DNA from 3 places in the Bradyrhizobium sp. ORS 86 genome. Region 1 is predicted to be linked to each of the others. Evidence: riboswitches for the same ligand, from Rfam matches in the RefSeq annotation. Region 1 holds a riboswitch; each other region holds the start of a gene.
The links. A riboswitch is a leader RNA that binds a small molecule or an ion and turns the genes downstream of it on or off. The one in region 1 is predicted to bind cobalamin.
Positions count from the first base shown of each region.

Region 1 (7,087 bases):
GCTCGAAATCGACGCGCGGCGACCTTGCCTTTCTGCGCGCGCAGGGCTGGGACATCGATCTTCTGGCGCATCATCGTCGCGGCGGCCATGTGCTTGGTCTGTGCGGCGGATATCAGATGCTCGGACAGAGCGTGGCCGATCCGATCGGGATCGAAGGCCCCCCCGGTGAGACGCGCGGCCTCGGACTTCTTGATGTTGCGACCGTCATGACCGAGCAGAAAACGCTGACGCGGGTCAGCGCCGTCCATGCCGCGACCGATCAATCGATCAGCGCCTACGAGATCCACATCGGGCGGACCGACGGCCCGGACCGGGCCCGGCCCTTCGCGTTTGTTGTGGGTGCGCCGGAAGGTGCCGTGTCCGGCGACGGGCGCGTTCACGGCAGCTATCTGCACGGGCTGTTCGCATCAGACGATTTCCGCAAGGCCTTCCTCGCGCAACTCGACGTTCCCGCCGCGGACCAGGCGTACGGCGCCAGGGTCGATGACGCGCTCGATGCGCTTGCCGATCACATCGAGGCGCATCTCGACGTCGATGGGCTGCTTGCGCTGGCGCGATGAATCATCGGCGCGACAATAGAGCGGCAAGGCGGGACCATTCCGCTTCGCTCCCGGGCAGGCCGAGGCGCAGCCATCCTGGGCGTTGTGCGAAGACGCGTGACCAGATTTGCCCACGTGCCAGCTTCTCTTGTGCGGCGAGGGCGTCGCCGGTCTCATAGAGGCGGAACAATGGCGTGCCGCCGACCAGTGTCCATGCTTGCGACTGCACCGCCGCATCGAGCCTGAGGCAATCGCTGGCCAGCCGCGCCGACGTGGCCATTTTCCAGGCATCGTCGCGCAATGCGCGCCGCCCGATCGCAATCGCAGCAGCCGACACCGGCCACGGGCCTGCCATCGCCGCAAGCGCTGCGATCTCCCGCTCGCTGCCGATCGCGAAGCCGAGCCGCAGGCCGGCGAGCCCGTAGAATTTACCGAACGAACGCAGGATGAGGAGACCATCTTGCCCGGCCTGTGATGCAAGCGACAGGTCCGGAACGGTGTCGGCGAAGCTCTCGTCGATCACGAGCCGGCCGACACGCGGCCGCAGCGCCAGCAACTCGCTCCGATCGTGACGTGTTCCATCGGGATTGTTGGGATTGACCACCACGGCGAGATCGGCGCCCGCGAGGGCTTCGAGATCGGACACTTCGGTCGCGTCCCAGCCGGCGGTCGAAAGAACTGCGGCGTACTCATTATAGGTCGGCGCAAGGATATGCGCGCGGCCGCGAGGCGACAGATGCGGCAGCAACTGGATGGCCGCTTGTGCGCCACCGAGCGCCACGATCGGCGCATCGGTGGCGTAGGCATGCCGCGCCGCATCATGGAGCGATTCGATGTCGGTTCGCGACGGCAACGCATTCCACAGTCTCGGCTCCACGTCGACCGACGGATAGGGCAGCCGGTTGATCCCGGTCGACAGGTCGATCCAGTCTTCCGGCCGGCCGCCGAAGCGCCGCTGGGCAACGTCGAGATTTCCTCCATGCTCAGGCATTGAGCCACTCCTTCACGCGAAGCCCAGGATCGCGAGCACCCCGGCCAACAACATCATGGCGCGCCGAAAGAGTGTCAGTCCCCGGCGGATATCGGCGGCGACGGGATCGTGCGCTGCCTCGTTCAACCAAGGCTCCTTCGCAACGCTGCCGTGGTAGATGCGCGGACCGCTCAGCCGCACGCCGAGCGCGCCGGCCATCGCGGCTTCCGGCCAGCCTGCGTTCGGCGAGCGATGGCGGCTCGCGTCCCGCAGCATGCATGACCACGCCTGCGCCCGATGCGACGCAAGCAGTACGAACAGCAGGCCGGTGAGGCGCGCCGGGATCAGATTGGCAAGGTCGTCGATGCGGGCGGAGGCCCAGCCAAACGCCTCGTGCCGCGCGGTGCGGTGGCCGATCATGGAATCCAGCGTGTTGATCGCCTTGTAGCCGACAATGCCGGGCAGTCCGAACAGTGCGCCCCAGAACACCGGCGCGACGATGCCGTCGGACGCATTCTCGGCCAGGCTCTCGATGGTCGCGCGGGCAGTGCCGGCATCATCGAGCGTGGCGGGATCGCGCCCGACAATGCGCGAAACCGCCGCGCGTGCGCCCGTGATATCGCCGGCCTCCAGCGGATTTGCGACCGCGGCGACATGGTCATGGAGTGAACGCAAGGCAACCAGCGGCCATGCCAGAATTCCGACCAGCACAACGCGAATCCAGCTTGCGGGGAGCACGATCTGAACAGCCCAGGCGAGCGATGCTGCCAGCGCAATCACCAGAGTTGCCGCTGCGATGCCGGCTGCGCGACGCAGCGCAGGCGAAGCAGACGTCCGGTTCCAGCCGCTATCGACGGCGGTGATCAGCCGGCCAAGCCAGGTCACGGGATGGCCGACGCGCGCGAACAGCCAATCCGGCCAGCCGATCAGGGCATCGACCGCCATTGCCACCACCATCGCTCCCGCAAAGCTCACGCACGTCTCCCGCCTCGATCTCTCCTGATGCGCAAGACCCCGCGCGAGCGCAAGCCCTCCCGCGATCGATTTCGGCTTTGTCTTTCGCAGCGTTTGGTGATTAGTGCTGGCGCGACAGGAGATCACGATGGCCGTCATTCTGATAACGGGCGGAGCCCGATCGGGAAAGAGCCGGCGCGCCGAATCTCGCGCGCTCTCGTTTCCGGGACAGCCCATATATATTGCGACGGCCGAAGCGCTCGATGCGGAGATGGTGGAGCGCATCGCGCGCCACCGCGCGCGGCGAGGCCGCGACTGGATCGAACGGGAGGTGCCGCTCGATCTCGTCGCGGCCTTGGCCGAGACCGACGGTGGCGGAGCAAGGCTGGTCGACTGCCTCACGCTGTGGCTGTCAAACCTGCTTCATGCCGAGCGCGACTGGTCGCAGGACGTTGCGTATCTTGCCGAGGCGCTGCCTCGGCAGCACAGCCCGGTGATCATGGTGACCAACGAAGTCGGCCTCGGCATCGTGCCCGACAATGCGCTGGCGCGCGCGTTTCGTGACGCCGCCGGCCTCATGAACCAGACCATTGCCGGCGTGGCAAACGAGGTGGAATTTGTGGTGGCAGGCCTGCCGATGAAGGTTAAATAAAGATTGGATGATGAGTCTGATGGTCTCATTCGACGATACGTTTCGCCGGCAACTGCACGAATTGTTCGTGTGGCGCCGCGACGTGCGGCGCTTTCGACGCGATCCGCTGCCGGATGGCGCCTTGGAGCGGCTGATCGAGACGGCCTGCCTGTCGCCGTCGGTCGGGCTGAGCCAACCGTGGCGGTTCGTTATCGTCGAGGACACGGCGAGGCGCAGCGCGGTGATCGAGGACTTCAAGGCTTGCAATGCCGATGCCCTGCAGTCCTATTCGGGTGAGCGCGCGGCGAAGTATGCCGCCCTCAAGCTTTCGGGGCTCGAGGAGGCGCCGGGCCATCTGGCCGTGTTCGCGGACAAGACGAGCAGCATCGGTGCGGGCCTGGGGCGCGCGACGATGCCCGAAACCACAGAATATTCCGTCGTCGCCGCGATCTGCTCGATGTGGCTTGCCGCACGTGCAGAGGGCATTGGGCTCGGCTGGGTGTCGATCCTCGATCCGATCCGCGTTCACGGTGTTCTCGACGTACCCGAGAGTTGGAAGTTCATCGGCTATCTCTGCATCGGCTACCCCGAGACCGAGTGTGACCGCCCGGAGCTCGAGCAGGCCAGATGGGAATCGCGACGAAGTTCGGACGAGTTCACGGTGCGACGCTGATGGTTCGCGTGCCGCACTTTGGCGGTTCGTCGCGAAAGCCACTATGGGAATACTCTGGTTTGCAGTGCTCGCGGGCGAATCGTTGACAATTGTTTCCAGATAAAACTATGTTGATGGCGACGGTTCTCCTTCGGGAGATCAAAAGGGAATGCGGTGCGGGCGTCGGCCCAAGGCCGTAGCTGTCCCCGCAACTGTAAACGGCGAGCCTTTCGTCAACGTGCCACTGGGCCAGGCAGCCCGGGAAGGCGTCGACAGGCGATAACCCGTGAGCCAGGAGACCTGCCGTCAGTCGTGGTCACACGCGAGCACATCGGGCGGGGGCGTCCTGATGGGGATCGGCGCATTGCTTTTCGGCGTGCGGTGTCCGCGTTCGCGGTGACGTGCCACGTTAACCGCGAGTTCTTTCATGTTCTCATCTTGCTCCATCGCGCTTGGACGGCGCCTTGGTCTCGCTTGCTCATTGTCATCGCTGCTGCTGCCGGCCGACGCCTTGGCGCAAGCTGCTCCATCCACCAGGCTGGATCCGATCCAGGTCTCGCCTCCCGAGGCCGCAAAGCCGAAGCGTCCCGCGCGCAACAACGCGGCTGCCGCTATTCGGTCGCAGGCGAGGCCGGCGACAAACCTGGCAGCCCAGAGCGCGGCGCAGCCCGCCGGGTCGTCCGCACCGACATCACCGACGCTCAATGCCACCAAGCCGGAAGGAACCGGCAGCCGCCTCAACCTGACGCCGCTGCAAACGCCGGCCAGCGTCGAGGTCATCTCGTCGGGGACCATCGCTGAACGCGGTCAGCACAATGTGATCGACGCCGTCACCCAGGACGCGGCCGGGGTCGTCGCAACGCCCGCTCCTGGTAATGGCGGCCTGTCGTTCAGTACCCGTGGCTTCGCCGGCAGCAACTCGGTGATGACGCTGTATGACGGCACGCGCTTCTATGTCGGCTCTGGAACCCTGACCTTCCCATACGACACCTGGTCGACGCAGCGCATCGAGGTACTGCGCGGCCCGGCCTCGGTCTTGTACGGCGAAGGCGCGATCGGCGGCGTCATCAACGTGATCTCGAAAAAGCCGCTCGCCACGCCTTACAACGACGCCGAGGTCTCGCTTGATAGCAACATGACGCGACGGCTCGCGCTCGACAGCGCCGGGCCGATCAATCCCAATGTGTCGTACCGCGTGAATGCCACCGGCAACGTGTCGGATGGCTGGGTCGATCGCGACAAGACATCGAATGTGGTGGTCTCCGCGGCAGTGCGGGTGCAGGCGTCCGACAATCTCGCCTTCACGCTTTCCGAAGACTATGGCGACCGCAGCCCGTCGCGCTATTTCGGCACGCCTGTCGTCAACGGCGGAATCCTCGATGCGCTGCGCTTCAAGAACTACAACGCATCGGACAGCACGATTCGCTATCGGGACAACTGGACCCAATTCAAGACCGAATGGGATGTCGCCGACGGAATCAAGGTCAACAATACGCTCTATTATCTGACCAGCGAGCGGCATTGGCGCGACGTCGAGAACTACACCTGGAATCCGGCGACCCAGCAGATCGATCGCTCCAGCTATATCGAGATCTTCCACGACCAGAAGCAGTTCGGCAACCGGATGGATACGACCCTCAGCGGTCATATCTTCGGTCTTGCGAACCAGTTCGTGGTCGGGTTCGACGTCAATCGGATCGACTTCACCCACATCAACAATTCGCCCTACGCCGGCGCATCGTCGGTCGATCCTTACGTCTTTGATCCCGGGTCATTCATCGCGACGACGTCTCCAACCGCACCGGGCTTCAATGCAATCGTCAACCAATACGCGCTGTTTGCCGAGGACCGGCTTTCGCTGACCGACCAACTGTCGTTCGTCACCGGTGTCAGGTACGACCGCCCCGAGGTCGATCGCACCGACTACCGGGTGCCGTCGAACAGCTTTGACGTCAGCCTGTCGGGCACGAGCTGGCGCGCCGGCCTCGTATACGAGCCGATCAAGCACCTCGCCTTCTACGGCCAATATGCAGTCGGCGTCGATCCGGTCACCAATCTCATCTCGCTGCCGACCACGCAAAAGACCTTCCAGCTCGCTACCGGCAAGCAGGCCGAGATCGGGGTCAAGCAGTCATTCTGGGGCGGTCGCGGCGAGTGGACTCTGGCGGCCTATGAGATCGTCAAGACCGGCCTGACCATTCCCGACCCAAGCAATCCCACCGGCGGCCTGGCGCTGCAGATCGGCCAGCAATCATCCCGCGGACTCGAGGGATCGATCGGGCTTGCGCTGAACGACGGCTGGCGCATCGATGCCAATTTTGCAGTGCTGCGCGCGAGGTATGACAACAACAGCCAGGTGGTCGGCGGCAAGATCGTCAGCTATGACGGCAATGTCCCGGTCAACGTTCCGCAGCAGGTCTCCAACGTCTGGCTGACCTGGGACTTCGCGCCCAACTGGTCAGTTTATGGCGGGGTGCAGATCGTCGGCCAGATGTATTCCGATCTTGCCAACACCCAGTTGCGGCCGGGCTACAACGTGGTCAACGGCGGTGTCAGGTGGAAGCCGGACGACCGCACCACGGTCGCGTTCCGCGTCTACAATCTGTTCGACAAGGTTTACGCGGTGACCTCGAACGGTACGGGGCAGTGGCTGCTGGGCATGCCGCGCACGGCGGAACTGTCCCTCAACGTGAAGTTCTGACGATGCGCAGCGCACTGATCCGGCGAGGACGGCGATCGCTCTACATCATGCATCGCTGGATCGGTATCGCGACCTGCCTGCTGTTCGCGATGTGGTTCATCTCCGGCCTCGTCATGATGTACGTGGCGTTTCCGCGCCTCACTGATGGGGAGCGCCTTGCGGCGCTTCCCGTCATTGCCTGGAACAAGGTGCAGATTGCGCCGGATCGCGCGATGGCCATCGCGCGCATGGAGCACTATCCGCGCGATCTCCGCCTCTTGATGATGAATGACACGCCGGTCTATCGGGTGACCGGGTGGTGGGGAGAGCGCCCCGTCGCCATTTCCGCAAGCGATGGCAGCGTCATCGACGAGATCACGGCGGACCAGGCTCTTGCGATTGCCACCCATCATCCTCATGCGGTACAGCCGCGTTTGCTCGAGCCCGTGACGCGCGATCAATGGTCGGTCACCGCGCGCTTCGACCCCTTGCGGCCGTTCTATCTGATTGCGCTCGGCGATCGCGACGGCACGGAGCTCTACGTTTCGTCCCGCACCGGCGAGATCGCGCTCGACACGACGCGGCAAGAGCGCATCTGGAACTGGCTCGGCTCGATCCCGCACTGGATCTATCCGACGGTCCTGCGTAAGGACGGCCCGCT
Region 1 is NZ_CP120699.1:7,181,268-7,188,354, reverse strand. It holds gene P6U25_RS33245 (cobyric acid synthase) at 1-560, shown strand, start outside; gene cobD (threonine-phosphate decarboxylase CobD) at 562-1,530, opposite strand; gene cbiB (adenosylcobinamide-phosphate synthase CbiB) at 1,543-2,484, opposite strand; gene cobU (bifunctional adenosylcobinamide kinase/adenosylcobinamide-phosphate guanylyltransferase) at 2,612-3,115, shown strand; gene bluB (5,6-dimethylbenzimidazole synthase) at 3,135-3,767, shown strand; cobalamin riboswitch at 3,871-4,069, shown strand; gene P6U25_RS33220 (TonB-dependent receptor) at 4,174-6,447, shown strand; gene P6U25_RS33215 (PepSY domain-containing protein) at 6,450-7,087, shown strand, end outside.

Region 2 (7,087 bases), 2.4 Mb from region 1:
CGAGCTCAACTTCCGCTCCGTGCTCTGGAGACGACATGGCAGCTCAGGATTCGAAGCGGCGCGTCGCGCTGATCACCGGTGTCACCGGGCAGGATGGCGCATATCTCGCCGAATACCTGCTCGGTCTCGGCTACACCGTTCATGGGATCAAGCGCCGGTCGTCCTCGTTCAACACCGCGCGTGTCGACCACCTCTATCAGGACCCGCATGCCGGCAACGTGCCGTTCCTGATGCACTATGGTGACATGACCGATTCCACCAATCTGATCCGGCTGATGCAGCAGATCCGGCCGACCGAGATCTACAATCTCGCCGCCCAGAGCCACGTTCAGGTCAGCTTCGAGAGCCCGGAATACACCGCCAACGCCGACGCCATCGGCGTGCTGCGCCTCCTGGAGGCGATCCGGATTCTCGGCATAGAAAAGGAGACGCGGTTCTATCAGGCCTCGACCTCGGAGCTCTACGGCCTAGTGCAAGAGGTGCCGCAGAAGGAAACCACGCCATTCTACCCGCGCTCGCCCTACGGCGTGGCGAAGCTCTACGGCTACTGGATCACGGTGAACTACCGTGAGGCCTACGGCATGTTCGCTAGCAACGGCATCCTGTTCAACCACGAGAGCCCGATCCGCGGCGAGACCTTTGTGACGCGCAAGATCACGCGTGGCGTCGCTCGCATCGAGGTCGGCCTTGAGAGCACGATCTATCTCGGCAACCTCGAGGCCAAGCGCGACTGGGGCCATGCGCGTGACTATGTTGAGGGCATGCACATGATCCTGCAAGCGGATCATCCCGATGACTTCGTGCTGGCGACCGGCGAGACTCGCTCGGTGCGCGAATTCGTCGAGCTGGCGTTCGCCGAGGTCGGCCGCGCGATCGAATGGCGCGGCAAGGGCGTCGACGAAACCGGCGTCGACAAGGCGTCGGGCAGGACCGTGGTTCGCGTCGACCCGACCTATTTCCGTCCGGCCGAGGTCGATCTCTTGATCGGCGACTCGAGCAAGGCGCGCGCCAAGCTTGGATGGAAGCCGAGGACGTCCTTCGCGCAGTTGGTGAAGGAAATGGTTGCCGGCGATCTCGCAGAAGCCAGACAGGACGCCGCCAATGGCAAGCACTCCGTATGAACTGAAGGGCAAGACGGTCTTCGTCGCCGGCCATCGCGGCATGGTCGGCTCGGCGCTGATGCGCCGGCTCGCGCGCGAGGGCACAAACCTCTTGACGGCCTCGCGCAGCGAGGTTGACCTCCGCAACCAGGCCGCAGTGAACGCCTGGTTTGCCGCGAAGTGTCCGCAGGTTGTGTTCCTTGCCGCGGCCAAGGTTGGCGGCATTGTCGCGAACAACACGCTGCGGGCGGAGTTCCTCTACGACAATCTGGCGATCTCGACCAATGTGATCCAGGCCGCGCACGCCAATGGTTGCGAGAAGCTGATGTTCTTCGGCTCGTCCTGCATCTATCCGCGGCTGGCAGCGCAGCCGCTGCGCGAGGATTCGATGCTGACCGGCCCTCTGGAGCAGACCAACGAGCCTTATGCCATTGCCAAGATCGCCGGCATCAAGATGGCGGAGACCTATCGCAGCCAATACGGCTCCGATTTCATCAGCGTGATGCCGACCAACCTCTACGGTCCCGGCGACAATTATCACCCCGAGTACAGCCACGTCGTCGCGGCGCTGATCCGCCGCTTCCATGAGGCTAAGCTGTCGGGGGCGGCCAACGTTGTGGTGTGGGGTACCGGCACGCCTCGGCGCGAATTCCTCTATGTCGACGATCTCGCTGACGCCTGCATCCACCTGATGAAGGCCTATTCCTCTCCCGAACTGGTCAATATCGGCACCGGCGAGGATATCAGCATTGCCGAGTTCGCCCGCGTGGTCGCGGCTGCGGTCGGCTATCGCGGCGAGATCAGCTTCGACACGTCGCGCCCGGACGGCACGCCGCGCAAGCTGCTCGATGTCAGCCGCCTGGCCAAGCTCGGCTGGCGCGCCTCCACCTCGCTCAAGGACGGCATCAGGCTCGCGTATCGAGCGTATCTCGACGACAGTAACGCACGGCGAGAGTAAGCCCACTCGTGCCGGACACGCAGGGATGAAGCAGAGCAATCGAGCGCCGCAATCAGTCGGTTGCGATTCTACTCCCGATCGGGACGCCGATTTGGCAGCCGGACCAGGCTGCAAGCTTTTCGAATTCGAAAGCGCGAACGCTTGACGATTGATTCTGAGCATTCGCGCGAAATCGTGAGACGGGGTTGCCCGATGGCATCATGGCGACGATGCGCCTCACCGAAAGGACAGAGTAGGACGCGCCCACTCTATGCCCGCAGCCTGTCGCTCTCCTTGATGCAGGCTTTCGCCGAAGCTTCAGTACCGCCGCCACGCAATTTGTTGCCCATCCGACCAGGCAAAGCGAAATACCACGGGTCCTGGGGTGTGCCGGCCTTTCGCAGACCGGCGTGTGATCGACTCCGGAACGGTCTTTTCGCCATATCCCGCCGACTAGCGGGATATTCACGCAATTGGACCGCCCGCCTTTCAGCGCAGTGCATTTGTCCGAGTCGACATTCACCATCGACGACGGCGTTCGGGCCGACGATCTTCATGCAATCAGCAGGCTGCTCGTAACTCGCGGGCGGCTGCGACCATATTGACCAAGGCGGGAAGCACCTCCTCCCATCTTCGGGTTTTTAGGCCGCAATCTGGATTGATCCAGAGCTGCGAATCGGACAATCGCTGCCTGGCCAGCGTTATGAGATCTTTCATTTCGTCCTTGCCGGGAACGCGTGGCGAATGGATATCGTAGACACCCGGCCCGATTTCGTTCGGATATTTGTAGTTCTTGAAGGCGTCGAGCAATTCCATCTTCGAGCGCGACGTCTCGATCGAAATGACGTCTGCGTCCATCGCCGCAATCGCATCGATGATATCGTTGAATTCGGAATAGCACATGTGCGTATGAATCTGAGTTTCGTCGGCAGCACCGGACGAACAGATGCGAAAGCTATCCACGGCCCAATCGAGATAACTCCTCCATTGTGATTTGCGTAACGGCAACCCTTCGCGCAACGCGGCCTCGTCTATCTGGATTATTGTCGCTCCCGCCTCCTCAAGGTCGAGCACCTCATCGCGGATCGCAACCGCAAGCTGGCGGCAGGCATCGCTTCGCCGAATATCGTCACGGACAAAAGACCAGTTCAGAATCGTCACCGGTCCAGTCAACATTGCCTTCATTGGCTTGTTGGTCAGCGACTGCGCGTATCGCCACCATTCGACCGTCATCGGCTTCGACCGCGAGACATCCCCAAACAGAATTGGTGGACGGACGTAGCGCGAGCCATACGACTGAACCCAACCGTGCTTGGTGAAGGCGAATCCGGAAAGCTGCTCGCCGAAATACTGCACCATGTCATTGCGCTCGAACTCACCATGCACGAGAACATCGAGCCCGATATTCTCCTGCCATAGCACCGCACGCGCCGTTTCCTCTCTGAGAAACTGCTCGTACTGCGCGTTGCTCAACCCTCCTTTGGCATGGCAAGCGCGGGCATTGCGAACTTCCGCGGTTTGCGGAAACGATCCAATGGTCGTCGTGGGAAATGTCGGCAAGGCAAACCGCGCGCGCTGGGCCTCGGCGCGCTTTGCGAAAGGACTGCAACGGTAGCGCTTGGTTTGGTCGATCGCAGCCATGCGCGCAGCGACGTCCGCATTGTGGATCTTGGGCGATTGCTCGCGTGCAAGTGCCGCGTTTTTTGATGCCGCGAGCACATCGGCCACGCCGGCACGATCGCCAGCAAGCGCCCTTCCTAGGGTCGCTAGTTCCTTAATTTTCTGAACCGAGAAAGCCAGCCAGCTCTTTACATCGGAATCGAGATCGGTTTCGAGCCCCAGGTCGATTGGAACATGGAGCAGCGAACATGAGGGGGCGATCTGGACGCGATCAGTGCCGAGTTTTGCCACGGTGGGCGCCAGCTGATCGACCAGCGCTGAAAGGTTGGAGCGCCAAACGTTGCGCCCATCGACGACCCCCAGTGAGAGAACGAGATCGTTGCGAATCCCAGCGACGATCGCGTTCAGCGGGTCTGCCCCCCTTACCAAGTCGACGTGGAGCCCGGAAACCGGCAAAGCCAAGGCCGTATCGAGATTACCGCCGATGGTCCCAAAGTAGGTCGCCAGCATGATTTTAAGAGCAGGTATCTCCCTAGCAAAATAGGTATAGGTACGAAGCAAGGCTTTGCGGGATATTTCGTCGAGGTCCAAGACCAGACAGGGCTCATCGAGCTGAACCCATTCTGCGCCGCGCGCGACCAGCTCACGAAGAACGTCGACATAGACCGGCAGCAGTCGATCCAACAGCGACAATGGATTGAATGAAGGATCTGCGCTCTTGCCAAGCTTCAGGAAGGTCACTGGGCCAATCAGCACGGGACGCGTCTGGTAACCAAGCCCCTTTGCCTCCTCATATTCCTCAATCGGCTTTCGAGAAGAAAGCCTGAAGATCTGCCCCTTGTGAAATTCAGGGACCATATAGTGGTAATTGGTGTCGAACCACTTCGTCATCTCCTGCGCAGGCGCGCCCTGTGCAGGATTGGAGTGAGGGCAACTCGCATCGAGTTCACCGTTCGGCGCACCGCGCGCCATAGCGAAGTAGGTGTAGAGCGGTACAGGACCTGTGGTGCAAGCGTAAACATCCGGAATGGCGCCCACCATCACACTGGTGTCGAGCACATGATCGTAAAGCGAGAAATCATTCGACGGAATGACGGTCGCGCCGAGCGATTTCTGCCGCGCCCAGTTAGCAGTGCGCAGTCCAGCTGCCGCTTCAAGCAGCTGCGCTTCGGTGGACTTCCCGGTCCAGTAGCTTTCGAGCGCGAATTTGAGTTCACGGCGCGGACCGATGCGTGGCGTACCAAGTGTAGCAACGGGAAGTGAAAGGACGGACATAGCTCTAACCCCTGGTTTGGGGCAGAGGTCATGGCGATTGCGTGCAGGAAAAGCCGCCGAAGCGGCAATTGCTTGGCGCACCACCGGGACACCCCGCCCGCGGACGAATATGTTGTCGGGGCAGGTCTCCTGGCTTGCGGGTCATCGCTGCTGTCCGGCCTTCCCGAAACCAAGCGGTTTCAGTGACTTTATTGGACAGCGGCTCGCCGCTTACAGTTGCGGGGGCAGCGCCGGCATTCGACCGGCTTCCCTCTTAGCTCCGGATCAGTGCGCTCCGGAGAACCTCGACGAAAATCAGTTATCCGAACAAGCAGCGTTCCGTCAACCTCTTGGCACGGCATCCTTCTGCGGCTCCGCTCAACAAGTCTGTAGGTGTGGCTCCATCGCGACGATCGCGATCTAAAGCCCCCTTTGCGCGATGAGTGTGCCGGGCAGTGCTCGCTTCGAACTCGGCCCTGGTCTCTGCACGCGCGAGTACATCGGGGTCGCATTTTGCCTGCAGCCGATGGCACGCGACAGATCGGCTTCGACCGAGCTACCAGTCGGTAGCCTTTACTAGCATCTTCGACATGTGAATCTCTCGACAACTTAGCAAGATCCGCCTTGCGGGACCGTCACCCTTGGAAGCTGTGGGTCAAATCAGCTTGCCCATCCCGGGCAAAGTGGTTCGAGCGGCTGGGCCGGTAAGCAGCTCCCGGTAACGTATCTATCCCGTCGGCCGTGTGCGCCGAGACGTGCGAATATGCTCTGGAAGGCATGGAAGATCTCGGCACTATCAATCAATCTCGCTTTTGCCGTGCTGGGCGCCCCCATCGATGTCGAACGGACCAGCACTGCGTTTGCTATGTATTTCAGGCCGCTGGACCAACGGCCATTCTGCGACAGTGCTTCTTGGCCATAACCGTTCTCTTTCGCAGCGTCCTCGCTATGTTGCTACCCCCGAGTGGCGGTGATGGGTGCCAACCGTGCGCAACCGCTTGGCAGAGGGCCTACATGTCCTTCTCCAACAATCAGCGAGGGTTGGCCGTCACAGTCCGGGCCGACAGCGTGACGATGCACATGAGTGCTCCTAGTATCGCGAGAGCAAAAGGCAGCCCAGCCATGTGTGCAACGAGCCCGGCGCCAGCTGGACCGACGAGGATACCGGCGTAACCCGCCGTCGTGACGGCTGCGATCGCCAAACCTGCCGGCATCACCTTCTGCTTGCCAGCACGGCGGCATAACACCGGCACGATATTCGATGCACCCAATCCGATAAGCAGCAAACCCGCCATGGCAATCGCAGCCACCGGCGCGGCCAGCAGGGCCACAAAACCGATCATGATCGGCACAGGTCCGAACATCAGTGTGGCGCGGTCTCCGATTCTGATCACGAGGGCATCTCCGGCGAGACGGCCTGCGGTCATCGCGATGGAAAACAACATATAACCGAACCCGCCATGCTCTTGCGCCACAAGACCTCTGTCAATGAGAAATAAGGCGCTCCAGTCGATCATCGCGCCTTCGACAAGGAAGGTGATGGCCGCAAGCACCGCTATCAGCAATACGCTGCGATGAGGCAAGACAAGCAGTGGCTCTGACGGCGTGCGACGTGTCGCAAGCAACCGCGGCCATGCCGACAAAATCGCAACTATCATTAGCGCCGAACAAGCCAGCGTCGAAGCAAACGAGTCAATCCGCAGCGAGAGCAAGGCTGTCAGGGCGCCAGCGCCCGACAATTCGCCGATGCTGAACTGTGCGTGAAAGGTGGACATCAATGGGCGGCCGGCTGCTCGCTCTACTTCGGCCGCTTGAACGTTCATGGCTACATTGATTGAGCCGAGTGAAGCGCCAAAGGCAAGCAGCACCGCCCCGAGTTTCAGAGGTGTACTGGCGATAGCGAGCCATGGCAGGGTCAGCGCAAGGCCAAGTCCACCTACAAGAATAGTGCGCCTGGTGCCGTAGCGCGCCCCCGACAAAGCGGTCAAAGGCATGGCGAAGAGGGACCCCATGCCGAGGCAGAGCAGCAGCAGACCAAGCACGCGATGATCGACCGCAAGGCGCTCCTTGGCGAGCGGCACCAGAGGCGCCCAGGCCGAGAAGCCGAATCCGGAGACAAAAAATATGAGTCGCGTCGCGAGCAGGCCGGCCGGCGGATCGGCAGACGGTTTTACGG
Region 2 is NZ_CP120699.1:1,833,821-1,840,907, reverse strand. It holds gene gmd (GDP-mannose 4,6-dehydratase) at 36-1,121, shown strand; gene P6U25_RS08450 (GDP-L-fucose synthase family protein) at 1,102-2,058, shown strand; gene metE (5-methyltetrahydropteroyltriglutamate--homocysteine S-methyltransferase) at 2,599-4,932, opposite strand; cobalamin riboswitch at 5,034-5,234, opposite strand; gene P6U25_RS08440 (MFS transporter) at 5,943-7,055, opposite strand.
Region 2: it holds a riboswitch for cobalamin, as region 1 does, so the genes downstream of both, metE (5-methyltetrahydropteroyltriglutamate--homocysteine S-methyltransferase) here and P6U25_RS33220 (TonB-dependent receptor) in region 1, are expected to answer to the same signal.

Region 3 (7,087 bases), 1.2 Mb from region 1:
CGCTTGCTGCGGTGCGGCCAGAACGTCGACCATCTCAAACAAAATCCCATTGTGTGCCTGCTCGGCAGGGCCGGGTGAAAATAGACATTGACCGATAATTGTCCATGAACGCTGCTGCATGGCTGCCCCCGGGGAGCAGGCGCCGCATCGACACATGCGGCATTAAAAGGCGGCGACAAAGTGCGGCGGTACGGCGATGATCGGACATGATCGACGCCAGAAAGCCGCTCCGGGTGCTCGTGTCAGAGGGGTCCAGCACCTCTGGCCGCGAGGCGGTCACGATCCTGGGCGCGGCCGGCCATCACGTCGAGGTCTGCGACCCCTCGCGCTGGTGCCTGGCGCGCTACTCCCGCTTTGTCCGCAAATTCCATCACTGTCCCGGCCTGCGCACCGATCCGGCCGGTTTCCTGCGCTTCGTCGAGCATTTGTTGGCATCGCAGCATTTCGACGTGCTGCTGCCGACCCATGAGCAGGGCTTCCTGTTCGCGCGGGCCGAGGCCCGACTAAAGCCGCGCGTGGGGTTCGCGCTGCCGGACTTCGCCAGCTACCGCGCGGTGCACAGCAAGGCGGGTTTCAGCCGGCTGCTCGATCGGCTCGGCCTGCCGCAGCCGCCGACCCGGATCGTGACCTCGCTCGACGAATTGCGCGAGGCGACGCGGTTTCCGTCCGTGGTCAAGACCTCGATCGGCACCGCGAGCCGCGGCGTCTGGATCGTGCGTGATGCGGGCGATCTCAATCTTGCGCTCTACGATCTCCAAGCGAGCGGGGACATTGGCGGCGAACTATTGGTGCAGGACCTCGTCACCGGTACCACCGAGAAGGCGCAGTCGGTGTTTTGCCGCGGCGAGCTGCTCGGCTTCCATGCCTATCGGCAGGTCACCGCCGGCGTCGGCGGTGGCGAGGCGGTCAAGGAGAGCGTCAGCCGGCCGGCGATCCGCGGCTATCTTGAGGCGATCGGGGCGCATCTGAATTGGCACGGCGCGCTCTCGGTCGATGTCATCATGCCGCTCGATAGCCCCACTCCGCTTCTGATCGACTGCAATCCGCGGCTGGTCGAGCCGATGAATGCGTATCGCGCCGGCACCGATCTGGTCGATCTGCTGCTGCGCCTGTCGCTCGGCGAGACGCCGGCGCCGCTTGCCGAGAGCCGGGCCGGCGTGCGGACGCATCTTGCGCTGCAGGCGCTGCTCGGCAGTGCCTCACGCGACGGCACGCGGCGCGACGTCATCAGGGAATGCGGCCGCATCGCCGCGGGCAAGGACCCGTATCAGGGCAGCACCGAAGAGCTGACGCCGATGCGACTCGATTGGCCCGGCGCCGTACCGCTGGCGATGACAGTTGCGTTGTTACTGGTCTCGCCGCAGCTCGCGTCGTCGCTGGCGCGGGGCGGCTTCGGCGCGCATCTGCTCGACGCGGCGAGCATCCGAACGATCGAGAGTGAGGGATTTTGCTAGGTCTATCCTCGTCGTCCCGGCCTTCGCCGGGACAACGTCTGGATGGATGTGGACCGGCCTACAACGGCTCATCATCATTGCCGTGGCGGTCGAGCTTCGGCGTGGCGATGTCGCCGTCCTCGTAATATTCGTCGTCGTGCGGCGATGGGGACGGCGGAGGCTTTTTGGGCGGCTCGCTGGCCTTGGTCGGTGCCTTGCTCTTCTTTCCCGCTTTGCCCATGCATGTCCTCTGCGCAATCGATGGTCGCTGGAAATTCTACCCCAGTTGGCAGACGCTTGAAATGCGAGGAGAGGGCGCGACGGGACCGAGGGCCAGCCGCGCCGGAGCAGGTCAGAACGTCGCTCCGGCCCGCACCACGTAGGTCCGGCCCGGCAGCGGATAGGCCGAGAAGCGGCCCGCGGTGAACGAACTCGTAATGGCGTAGTCGTAGTAAAGCGCGTTGAACAGGTTGTTCACGCTGACCGACCAGAAGAAGCGGTCGTATTGTCCGCTGAGCTTGATGTCGGCGGTCGCATTGCCGGGAATACGGCTCTGGGCGTTGGCCTGGTCGTTGTCCATGATGCGCGAGCTCCAGGCGCGCAACGTAGCGTCGAACACGAGGTAGTTCTGCCAGATGTTCCAGGTGACGCCGACATTGCCGGTATAGCGGGAGACCAGCGGCACGTCGTTGCCGGCCCACATGCCTTCGCGGAAGACGGCGCGGGTGTAGGCCATGCCGCCGCGCAGCGTCACGGTGTCGCTGACGCGCAGCGAGGCGTTGGTCTCGCTGCCGTAGCGGCGGGTCGGATCGAGGTTGACGTTGTAGAACAGCACCGGGTTGAAGTGGATCTCGTTGTCGAGATCCATCAGGTAGACGCTGGTCTGCACCTGGAAGCGGTTGGTCCTGACGCGGACGCCGCTCTCGACGTCTTGCGAGGTCTGGGTCTTGAGCTGGAAGTTCTGCGGGATCGGCGCGAACGTCACCGGGTCGAACGACGGGCCCGAGGCGACGCGTTCGTCGACATCGGGCGTGCGGAACGCGCGCGCAGCGCGTCCAAATACCGAGAAGACGTCGGTGAAGCGATGCTCGACGCCGGCATGTAGCGCATATTGCGTTTCATTGCTGTTGAGCGGAGAAGCCTGGATGTCAGAGCCGGGGAACGTGCCCGGCGCCGTGGGATCGTAACGGTCTGCTGCATTCACGGCGGTGCTCTGCACGCGCGCGCCATAGGAGAAATCAGTCGTCGGCAACAGGCCGATGATATGCTGCCAGTAGCCGGCAAGCGTCCGCTGCGAGATGTCGTAGGTGTGGATCGGCGCGTATCCTTGGAATTGGCTGCGCGCTTCCCGGAACGTCGAATCATAATAGTCGATGCCGGTCAGGATCGTGGACGGCAGCCCGAGCACCGCGTTCTTGATGCTGAGGCGTGGCGTGATCGACCACGTTTGCAGCGCGGCGTCATTGTAGGTCGAGGCAAAGCTCGGAGTCGGCACCGTGCCGAAGAAGCCGCTCTGCGTGTCCCGCTGCCGCCAGCCGCCGTCGACGATCAGGTCGACGCCGTTCAACAGGGTCTTGGTGAAGCCGGTGGTAACGCTGGCGGTCTGCTGATTGGCGTAGTCGTAGGGCGTGGCGGCGCCCCTGCGGTCGGTCAGCAGCTCATTGACGCCGATCGACGGATCCACGATCCGGCCGCCGGGAAGGCCGAGCTTCTGGTCGCTGCCGGTGACGGTCAGGAACGCGGTGAGGTCCGGCGTGGTGTAGCTGATGTTGCCGATACCGTTGCGCTGGTCGAGCGCATTGTTGACGCGATACCCGTCGGACTTGATGCCATTGCCGTAGAACGATGTCGACCACGGACCGGAATTCACCGCGGCCGAGACCGCGGCCATGCGCTGGTTGAACGAGCCGAAGCCGGTTTCAGCCTTGATGGAGACCGGCGGCCCGCCGACGGCGGTCTTGGTGACGATATTGACGACGCCGCCGACTGCGTTGTCGCCATAGAGCACGGCGCCGCTGTTGCCTCGCGTGATCTCGATGCGCTCGATCGAATCGATCGGGATCGTGGTGAGATCGAACCCGGCCTTGTCGATGTCGTTGAGACGGCGGCCGTTCAGCAGGAACAATGTATTGTCGGAGGCGAAGGCGCCGAAGCCGCGCAGGTCGACCGAGGTCTTGGCGCCGTTCGGGCCGCCATAGAGCGATTGCAACTGCACGCCCGGCACCTGCGCGAGGATCTCGGGCAGTGTCTGCACCGGCGAATGGGCGATGTCGTCGGCCGTGATCACGGTCGACGATGCGCCGACGATGCCCGCGGACCCGACACTGGCGGTCCCGGATCCCGTGCCCGTTGGCGGAGCGTTCGATCCGCTTCCGCTTCCCGTGTTGTCGGTCGGCGCATTGCCCGGGGCCGGGCGGTGCGGCGTCTGGGTCGTATCAGAGTTGGTCGGCCTGGCGCGCGTCACGTTCTGGTCGCCGGGCTTGGTGACCTCGATCGGGGGAAGCACGTCCGCGGCCGGCGCCTGCTGCGCCAGTGCGGCTGTGGCGCTGAGCGCCGGCGCTGATATTGTCGAGGCGAGCAAGAGCGCGCGGCGCAGTCGCGTTGAAGGGAAGGGCAACATCGGCGAGACCTGGGCAACGTCAGTGGCACGTCACCGCGAACCCGGTCTCACCCCTTGCACGACGGCACGTCAGGTGAAGCCAATGCCTGTACTCCCCGACCGGCATCGTCGCGTGTGACCACGGCTGACGGCAGGTCTCCTGGCTCGCGGGTCGTTACCCTTCGTCGCCTTCCCAGGACCGAGATTCCCAGTGGCCTGTGACGAAGGATTCACCGCCTACAGTTGCGGGGGCAGCCGCGGCCTTGGGGCAGTTTCCCCGTACCGCATTCCCTTTTCATCCCATGAAAGAACCGTCATGGTCACTAGGGTTCGGTCGGCGGCCAAAGTCAATCCCGGCGGAACCAGGGCAGCAGCCGGACGGCTATGGTTTTCATCGAGTGTCGCTTGTCTGCCACGGCGATCGCTGTAAGAGCATGATCCGATGAGTGTGCAGGATTTTGCCTTGGCGGCCGAGGTCGCAGCGCGGCGCCGTCTGGGCGCGACCGTAGCGCTCACGGCGCTCGTGGTCTTGCTCATGCTGATCTCGCTCGGCATCGGGCCGGTGCGGTTGTCACCACTCACCGTGATCGCGGCGCTGTTCGGCGGCGGCAGCGATGTGGCGCAGGTGATCGTGCGCGAGATCCGCCTGCCGCGAACCATCCTGGCGTTTGCGATCGGCGGCATTCTGGGATTGTCCGGCGCGGCGCTGCAGGGGCTGCTGCGCAATCCGCTGGCCTCGCCGTCGCTGTTCGGCGCGCCGCAGGCGGCCGCCTTCGGCGCGGTGCTGGTGATTGCGCTCGGGTTGGCCGACGTGCGCTCGTTCGCGCTGCCGATTGCTGCGATCATCGCGGCGTTCGGCTCGGTGTTCGCCCTGCTTGCGATCGCCGGCCGCAATGCCGGGCTGTTGATCCTGATCCTGTCGGGGCTCGCGATCTCCAGCTTCGCAGGCGCCGCGACGGCGCTGGTGATGAATCTGTCGAGCAATCCGTTCGTGGCGCTGGAGATCGCGTTCTGGCTGCTCGGCTCGCTGGAGGACCGCAGCTTCCAGCATGTCATGATTGCATTGCCCTTCATCGTGGCCGGCGCCGTCATCCTGCTCAGCCAGGCAAGCAGCTTCCGCGCGCTGACGCTGGGCGAGGAGGCCGCGCAGAGCCTCGGGGTCGATGTCGCGCGGTTGCGGCTGTTCGTCATCTCGGGCGTCGCGCTCGGCGTCGGCGGCGCGGTCGCGGTGACAGGGACCATCGGTTTCATCGGCCTGGTCGCGCCGCATCTGATGCGGCCGGTGATCGGCCACGACCCGGCGCGGCTCCTGGTGCCGAGCGCGCTCGCGGGCTCGGCGCTGCTGCTGGCGGCCGATATCGCGGTGCGCATCATCCCGTCGACTTCCGACATCAAGGTCGGCGTGCTGACCTCGATCATCGGCGTGCCGTTCTTCCTCTATCTGATCATGCGCGAACGCCGCGTGCTCGGTGGAGGCGTGGCATGACCCTGCTGTCCGCAACCCATCTCAACGCTTCGCTGGGCAGCCGCCATGTGCTGCACGATATCTCGCTGTCGTTGTCGTCTGGGCATCTGGTGGCGCTGGTTGGTCCGAACGGCGCCGGCAAGACCACGCTGCTTCGTGCGCTGGCCGGGCTGATCCCTTCCCGCGGCGACATCAGGATCGGCGGCGATGCGCTGTCGTCGCTGTCGTTGCGCGAACGCTCCAGGCGGTTTGCCTATCTGCCGCAGGGGCACATGGTGCACTGGCCGCTGCCGGCCCGCGACATCGTCGCGCTCGGCCGTTATCCGCACGGCGCGACCGATCCCGCCCGGCTGTCGCCCGACGATATGGCGGCGGTGCTGCGGGCGATGCAGGCGGTCGATGTCACTGCGTTCGGCGACCGCCGCGTCACCGAGCTCTCCGGCGGTGAGCGCAGCCGCGTTGCGCTGGCCCGTGTGCTCGCGGTGGAGGCGCCCGTGATCCTGGCCGACGAGCCGACCGCGTCGCTCGATCCGCGCCATCAGATCGACGTGATGCAGCGGCTGCGCGGCGTCGCTGATGCGGGCGTGCTGGTCGTCGTGGTGACGCATGACCTCGGCCTGGCCGCGCGCTTTGCGGATCACGTGCTGGTGCTCTCGGAGGGACGATTGGCGTCGCAGGGCGCGCCTGTCGAAGCACTGTCGGAAGCGGTGATGGCGGAGGTGTTCCGGATCAGCGCCTATCGCGCCGAGTATCAGCGCGAGGCGGTGATCGTGCCTTGGGCGGACGTGTGATGTGCGGGTCCGTCTACAGGCAGCGCCGAAGTATCCGCGAGCTCGCTTCACCTCTCCCGCTTGCGGGGGAGGTCGCATCGTATCGCCAGATACGATGCGGGTGGGGGCTTTCTCCACGATATGATTTGCAGCGATACCCCCACCCCAACCCTCCCCCGCAAGCGGGAGAGGGGGCGCAGTTTTCTCGCGGCGGCCACCTCACTTCCAGATATCTCATCGCGATACTCTCGATGCTGTTGTGGGCAATCTCACCCAGCGCCTCGCTCGCCACCGGGCCACGCGTCGTCTCCATGAACGTCTGTAGCGACCAGCTCGTGCTGTCGCTGGCCGATCCGGATCAGATCCTCGGTCTCAGCCCGTTTGCGCGCGATGCCTGGCAATCATGGGCGGCCGACGCGGCGCGGCGCTATCCTGTGCTGTCTGGCGGGGCCGAGGATGTGCTGGTGCTGAAGCCGGATGTTGTCGTCGTCAGCCGGTTCGACAAGCGCGAGACGCGCGATCTGCTGAAGGCCAATGGCCTTCATCTCGTCGAGTTCACCGTGCCGCGCACGCTCGACGAGGTGAAGGCGCAAATCCGACAGATGGGCGATGTCGTGCAGCATGCGGATCGCGCCAGCGCCGAAATCGCACGGCTCGATGCCGCGATCGCTCGCGCGCGGGCCGCGGTGACCGCGCATCATTATCGCGTGCTGCCGCTGGAGCGACGCGGCTGGGTATCGGGAGAGAACAGCCTGGTCAGTGCATTGTTGACTGAGGTCGGACTGGTCAACGTTGCCGGCGAGCTCGGTTTTGAGGCCGG
Region 3 is NZ_CP120699.1:645,109-652,195, forward strand. It holds gene P6U25_RS02895 (MFS transporter) at 1-33, opposite strand, end outside; gene P6U25_RS02900 (hypothetical protein) at 207-1,454, shown strand; gene P6U25_RS02905 (hypothetical protein) at 1,513-1,674, opposite strand; gene P6U25_RS02910 (TonB-dependent receptor) at 1,786-4,053, opposite strand; cobalamin riboswitch at 4,165-4,363, opposite strand; gene P6U25_RS02915 (FecCD family ABC transporter permease) at 4,475-5,518, shown strand; gene P6U25_RS02920 (ABC transporter ATP-binding protein) at 5,515-6,288, shown strand; gene P6U25_RS02925 (ABC transporter substrate-binding protein) at 6,519-7,087, shown strand, end outside.
Region 3: it holds a riboswitch for cobalamin, as region 1 does, so the genes downstream of both, P6U25_RS02910 (TonB-dependent receptor) here and P6U25_RS33220 (TonB-dependent receptor) in region 1, are expected to answer to the same signal.